Regions from separate parts of the Clostridium sp. YIM B02551 genome, predicted to be linked through region 1. Evidence: riboswitches for the same ligand, from Rfam matches in the RefSeq annotation. Region 1 holds a riboswitch; the other holds the start of a gene.

The links. A riboswitch is a leader RNA that binds a small molecule or an ion and turns the genes downstream of it on or off. The one in region 1 is predicted to bind FMN.
Region 2: another riboswitch for FMN. It lies ahead of L1S47_RS15880 (ECF transporter S component); the one in region 1 lies ahead of ribD (bifunctional diaminohydroxyphosphoribosylaminopyrimidine deaminase/5-amino-6-(5-phosphoribosylamino)uracil reductase RibD).

The regions. Positions count from the first base shown of each region.
Region 1 is NZ_JAKGTF010000008.1:19,122-22,587, forward strand. It holds gene ric (iron-sulfur cluster repair di-iron protein) at 8-706, shown strand; gene L1S47_RS10630 (DUF438 domain-containing protein) at 721-1,476, shown strand; FMN riboswitch at 1,528-1,642, shown strand; gene ribD (bifunctional diaminohydroxyphosphoribosylaminopyrimidine deaminase/5-amino-6-(5-phosphoribosylamino)uracil reductase RibD) at 1,876-2,973, shown strand; gene L1S47_RS10640 (riboflavin synthase) at 2,976-3,466, shown strand, end outside.
Region 2 is NZ_JAKGTF010000013.1:74,819-78,284, reverse strand. It holds gene tsaB (tRNA (adenosine(37)-N6)-threonylcarbamoyltransferase complex dimerization subunit type 1 TsaB) at 1-413, shown strand, start outside; gene rimI (ribosomal protein S18-alanine N-acetyltransferase) at 413-877, shown strand; gene L1S47_RS15880 (ECF transporter S component) at 972-1,544, opposite strand; FMN riboswitch at 1,644-1,765, opposite strand; gene L1S47_RS15875 (Tex family protein) at 1,824-3,466, opposite strand, start outside.

The DNA.
Region 1 (3,466 bases):
ATTATTTATGAGTAGAGTTATAAATGAGAATTTAAAGCTAGGAGAAGTAGTTTCAATTTTCCCGGACTCGACAAAAATATTTAATGATATAAAGATAGATTATTGTTGTGGAGGACATGATAGCTTAGGAGCAGCTTTAAGAGAAAAGGCATTAAATGTTGATGTTTTTGTTGATAAGTTAAATGAAGAATATGAGAAATTCAAAAATTCCAATAGTGAATATATCGACTGGAGAGAAGTTGATTCAATTAAACTAATTGAAAATGTAATTAATACACACCATGCGTACACTTTTAGAAGTATTAAAGAGATAGATGAACTTTTACTAAAAATACTTAAGGTTCATTTTGAACATCATAGTGAAGAGCTACTTAAAGTTCATAGGTTATTTGGAAGTCTTAAAGTTGAGTTAGAGGAACACTTAATAAAAGAAGAGAAGAATCTATTCCCATTAATGGAGAGATATTTTATTACCAAAGATGAAAATCTAAGAGTAGAAGTTAAGAAATATATAGAAGAGACTGAAGCAGAGCATGATGGGGCAGGAGATATCCTAAAGGAACTAGAAGAGATTACTAGAGACTTTAAAGCACCAGAAGGAGCATGTACAACTTTTAAACTTGTATATAATAAGCTACATGACTTAGAAAAAGATTTATTTATCCATATTTATAAAGAAAACAGTATATTGTTTCAAAGGGTATAGTGGAGGAGAATAAGATGAACAAGGAAAGAATAGAGAATTTATCAATAATATTAAAGAAGTTAAATCAAGAAGGTGCAACCGAGGAAGTTAGACAAGAGGCTTTAAGTATAGTTAAAGAAATAAGTCCAGTTGAATTATCTATAGCAGAACAAAATCTTATAGAAGAAGGAATGAATCCTCAAGAATTAAGAGGCTTGTGTGAAGTTCATATGGAAGTTCTTAAGGATGAATTGGATAAGATCAAGACAAGCATTACTGAGGGACACGTTTTAAATACTATGATAGAAGAACATGAGGAAATATTAAAGCTCTTAAAGAAGCTAGAGGTATTAAACAATAAAATTCAAAAGCTGAATAATTATGATGAAGAAGGTAATATAGCTAGAGAGCTAGTTGAGTTAGCTGATAATATATTAGATGCAGAGAATCACCATCAAAGAGAAGAACAAGTACTTTTCCCTGAGATGGAAGCTTTAGGGATAACTGGTCCTACAAGAATTATGAAAATGGAACATGAGGATTTAAGAGAGAAAAAGAGAAGAATAAAATCTCTTGGAGAGAATGCTAAATATGTGAACTTTGAAGCATTTAAATCAGATTTAGATGAAACAGCAAAATATCTTATATTTAATCTAAGAGATCATATATTTAAAGAAAATTATATTCTATATCCTTCAGCACTTGAAACTATTAAAGAGAATAGCAAGTGGGAGGAAATGAAAGATAGATGCGATAAAATAGGATATTGCGGATTTACACCTAGTCATTAATTAATTGACAAGTGGTTGACGTTAATATATGCTTTTAGTATAAAATTATATATAAGTCTTCAGGGCAGGGTGTAATTCCTTACCGGCGGTAAAGCCCGCGAGCTATTTTAGCAGATTCGGTGAGATTCCGAGGCCGACAGTAAAGTCTGGATGAAAGAAGATTATTAAGAGTATAGTGTAATCTATTTATTAGGTTAGCTATATACTTTGATTGAATGCATAGCTCTGAAATTTTATAATTTCAGAGCTTTTTGTTTATCTTTTGTGGAAAAAAACTATAGTTTTTTATTCATTGTGGATAATATTTGATTTTAATGCCCTGAGTTTTAATAACTCAGGTTTTTTTATTTAAAAAAGGAAAAAATAATATAGAAATTATTTTTAAAGGGAGGGAATTTAGTGGATGTATTTTACATGAAAAAAGCATTGGAGTTAGCTATAAAAGGAGCGGGAAAAGTTAATCCTAATCCTATGGTAGGTGCAGTAATTGTAAAAGATGATGAAATAATCGGGGAGGGATTTCATGAATTTTATGGAGGACCTCATGCAGAGGTAAATGCATTATCTAGTGCTGTAGAGAGTGTGGAAGGGTCCACAGTTTATGTGACATTAGAGCCTTGTCATCATTACGGTAAAACTCCACCATGTGTTGATGCATTAATAAGGAATAAAGTTGCTAGAGTTGTTATAGGACAAAAAGATCCAAATCCATTAGTAGCGGGGAAGAGCATCAATAAGTTATTAGAGCATGGGATAGAAGTTGAAGTAGGAATACTAGAGGAAGAATGTAAAAAGCTAAATGAAGTGTTTAATAAGTACATTGTAACTAAAAAGCCGTTTATAGTATTAAAATCTGCCATAAGTTTAGATGGTAAGATAGCAACTCATACTGGTGAATCAAAGTGGATTACAGGAGAAGAGGCGAGAGAAGAAGTTCAAGTACTTAGGAACTCATTATCAGGAATAATGGTTGGAGTAGATACTGTGATAATAGATAATCCTCAATTAACTTGTAGGATTCCTAATGGAAGAAATCCAAAAAGAATTATAGTTGATAGTAATCTGAGAATTCCACTAGATTCAAAGGTTTTAGAAATAAATGAAAACTCTCATTGTATTATAGCTACAACTCAAAAAGCGCCAAAAGAAAAAGTTGATATTCTAAGAAACAAAGGTATAGAGGTTATTGTCTTGCCGGAGAAAGATGCAAAGGTAAGCCTTAAGGAGCTAGTTGTGGAACTTGGAAGAAAAAATATAGATGGAATTTTATTAGAGGGTGGAGGAACCTTAAATTATTCAGCATTAAAAGAAGGCATAATTGATAAAGTTCAATATTATATTTCACCTAAAATAATCGGAGGAAGGGATGCCAAAACTTCAGTAGAAGGAGAAGGCGTAAATAGCATAGATGAATGTTTTAGATTAAATGAGGTTACAACCAAAGTTGTTGGAGAAGATATTCTAGTAGAGGGTTATATAAAGGAAGGTGGTTATTGACTTTGTTTACAGGAATCATTGAGGAAGTAGGATTTGTAGAATCTATTCAGAAATCTGGTGATGGAGCAAGAATAAAAATTAGGGCTAAAAAAGTACTAGAGGATAGTAAGATAGGGGATAGCATCAGTACAAATGGAGTTTGCTTAACAGTTACTGATTTTTGGAGTGATGGATATTACTCAGATGTTATGGCAGAAACCATGAGGAGAAGTAATCTTGGCGAATGTAAAACTGGAGCGAAGGTGAATCTTGAAAGAGCGTTAAAGGCAAGTGATAGGTTAGGAGGACATATTGTTAGTGGGCACATTGATGGAGTTGGAATTATTACATCAAATGAGAAAGAGTCAAATGCTGTATGGGTAACCATAAAGGCGCCTAAGGAAGTCCTTAAATATATTGTTGAAAAAGGTTCAATTGCAATAGATGGAATAAGCTTAACAGTTGCTTATGTTGATAATGAAGTATTCAAGGTCTCTATAATACCTCATACAGG
Region 2 (3,466 bases), on a different contig from region 1:
GTCTTGCATACAATGTCATTACATTTAATGGCATCATTTGTCCTGTAATGGATGCATTAAGAGGAAATGTCTATACTGCAATTTACAAGTCAAGTAATGGCAATCTAGAAAGATTAAGTGATTACCTTATAATATCTCTTGAGGAGTTAGGCAATTTGCTAGATAAATATGATGAATCAGTTATATTTGTAGGTGATGGTACTTATAAATATGAAGAAGAGCTAAAAAACTTAAAAAGTAATGCTCATTTTCCACCCAAACATCTTAATTATACAAGAGCAGCTTCTTTAGGTGAGCTTGGATTAGAAAAATTATTACTTGGGGAAAAGGATGATATAAACAACTCAACCCCTTTATATCTTAGAAAATCTCAAGCTGAAAGAGAGTATGAAAGGAAATTAAGGTTAGACTAATGGAGGATATACCAGAAAATATTGAAATTGTTGAAATGAAATCAGCACATTTAGCTGATGTTTGCGAAATTGCAATCTTCTCTTTTCCAATACCTTGGAGCTATGATTCTTTTAATAATGAATTAAATAATAAGCTTGCAACTTATATAGTTGCAAAAAAAGATGAAAAAGTAGTTGGATTTGGTGGCATATGGGTAATCTTTGATGAATCTCATATAACTAATATAGCTGTACATCCAGATTATCGTAGCTTAGGAATAGGTGATATTTTGATGAAAGAGCTTTTAAAAAAATCCTATGACAAAGGCGCAAAAGATATTACCTTAGAAGTTAGACGATCTAATATAGTTGCACAAAACTTATATAAAAAATACGGCTTTGCTCAAGATGGAATTAGAAAAAAATATTATCAAGATAATGGCGAAGATGCAATTATTATGTGGAAAAGAGAAATTAAAGAGTAATTAATATTATAAAAACAAGGTCTAGATTTTATTTAAATCTAGACCTTTATTTTAGGGTTTTAAGTTCAACTGAAGTTTCCTAAAAAATCCTATATTATCTATATTCTGTTTTTCTAGCTTCACTATTTAATAAAGCTGATACTTGCTTATACAAAAGCAATGTTGGAACTGAAGCTGCTGCTCCTTTTATTAAGTTAAAAGGTAATGTTGCAGTTGCTATAAATGCTCCTAAATCACCTATTGGAACTTTAAATACATTAACATACATTGGTAGTAGTATAAAATAGTTTAGTAAAACTGCAACAACAGTCATTGCAATTACTGAAACAATTAGTCCAATTAAAGCACCACTAAATGTTCTCTTGTATTTATAAATTAATCCTGCTACTAATACCCAAGTTCCTCCAATTGCAAAATTAGCAAATTCTCCGATAAATGCAGATTGGCTTCCTTTTATTAGTGTATATAATATATTCTTAATTAATTCTATTACTACACCTGCTATTGGTCCTAATGCAAATGAACCTATTAAGGCCGGAATATCTGATAAATCAATTTTTAGAAATGGTGGAAAACCTGGTATTGGGAAATCAAAATACATTAGCACAAATGCCAAACCAGCTAGCAATGCTATTTTTATTTGTTTGTTTAACTTGGAATTATTCATTAATAATACGCCTCCTATATTTCTTCGGGGCAATATTAAGATAAACTAAAAAACCCTGAATCAAAATGATTCAGGGCGAAATAAACGTAGTTACCTAAATATTACCTTCTTCCATCCAGACTATACTGTCGGCTTCGGAGTTTCACCGAATCAACCTTAAATTTATAAGGGTCGCGGGCTATACCGCCGGTGGGGAATTACACCCCGCCCTGAAGATATTAATTTTTTCTTACCTTTATTATATAACTTTGTTTTATTTTTGACAAGTCTTTTATATTATTAATCCACATCTTTCATTGTTAATGATATTCTCTTTCTTTTCTCATCAACTTCTAAAATTTTAACCTTAATAATATCTCCTAATTTTACTACATCAAGTGGATGATTTATTCTTCTATTTGCCATTTGTGACTTATGAACTAATCCATCTTGATGAACTCCAATATCAACAAAGGCTCCAAAATCTGAAACATTTCTTACAGTTCCCATCAGTTCCATTCCTGGTTTTAAATCCTTAAGGTCAATAACTCCTGATTTAAATATTGGTTTTGGTAGTTCTTCTCTTGGATCTCTACCTGGTTTTTTAAGTTCTTTAATTATATCTTTTAATGTAGGTTCCCCAACTTCTAATTTTTCTGCTAATTCTTTTATGCCTGCTTTATCAGCTCTTTCATCTATATCAGCTAATTGGCCATTTTTTAATTCATTTTTATTGTATCCTAATTCTGCTATTAGTTTCTTAGCAATTTTATAAGATTCTGGATGCACTGAAGTATTATCTAAAAGTTCTTCACTTTCCATAACTCTTAAAAATCCTGCGCACTGTTCATATGCTTTTTGTCCTAATCTTTTTACTTTAAGTAATTCATTTCTGCTCTTAAACTTACCGTTTTCTTCTCTATAAGCCACAATATTTCCTGCTATACTTGAATTAATTCCTGATATATAGCTTAATAATGAAGGGGTAGCTATATTTAAATCTACTCCTACTTTATTAACCGAATCTTCAACTACACCTTTTAATGATTCATCTAATTTTTTTGGAGTAACATCATGTTGATATTGTCCTACTCCTATTGATTTTGTATCTATCTTAACTAATTCTGCTAGAGGATCCTGTAATCTTCTTCCTATAGAAATAGCTCCTCTAATAGTAACATCAAGATCTGGATACTCCTTTTGTGCTAACTCTGAAGCTGAGTAAACTGATGCCCCTGCTTCTGAAACTATACAATAAAATAATTCTCTACCAGTCTCATTCTTAATTTCAGTTATCATTCTAGCTATGACTTCTTCCGATTCTCTAGATGCAGTTCCATTCCCTAAGGATATAACTTCTACCCCATGCTTATTAATAAGTCCTTTAAGTGTTTTTATAGTTCCCTCAATATCACTTCTAGGAACTGTTGGATATACAGTAGCCTTCTCTAAAAACTTTCCTGTATCGTCTAATACTGCAACTTTACATCCTGTTCTAAAACCTGGATCATAGCCCATTACTACTTTTCCTTTTATAGGCGGCTGCATAAGCAATGCTTTGAGATTTTCCTTGAATATTCTTATTGCTCCCTCTTCACCTTTATCTGTAAGTTCACTTCTTATTTCTCTTTCAATTGATGGATATATAAGTCTCTTTATGGAATCCTTTATTGCATCTTCTAAATATTTATCAGTAGTTTTATTTCCTTTAAGAATCCTATTTTTAAAATATGTTATTATTTTTTCTTCTGGAGATACAACCTTTACGCTAAGAATCTTTTCTTTTTCTCCTCTATTAATGGCTAAAATTCTATGCGAAGGTATAAACTTAACTGCTTCAGAATATTCATAATACATTTCATAAGGTGTAGGGCTATCTGATGAGCCTTTTGTTTCTAAAGTACCTTCCCTAAATAAAAATTCTCTAAGCCATTTTCTATAAT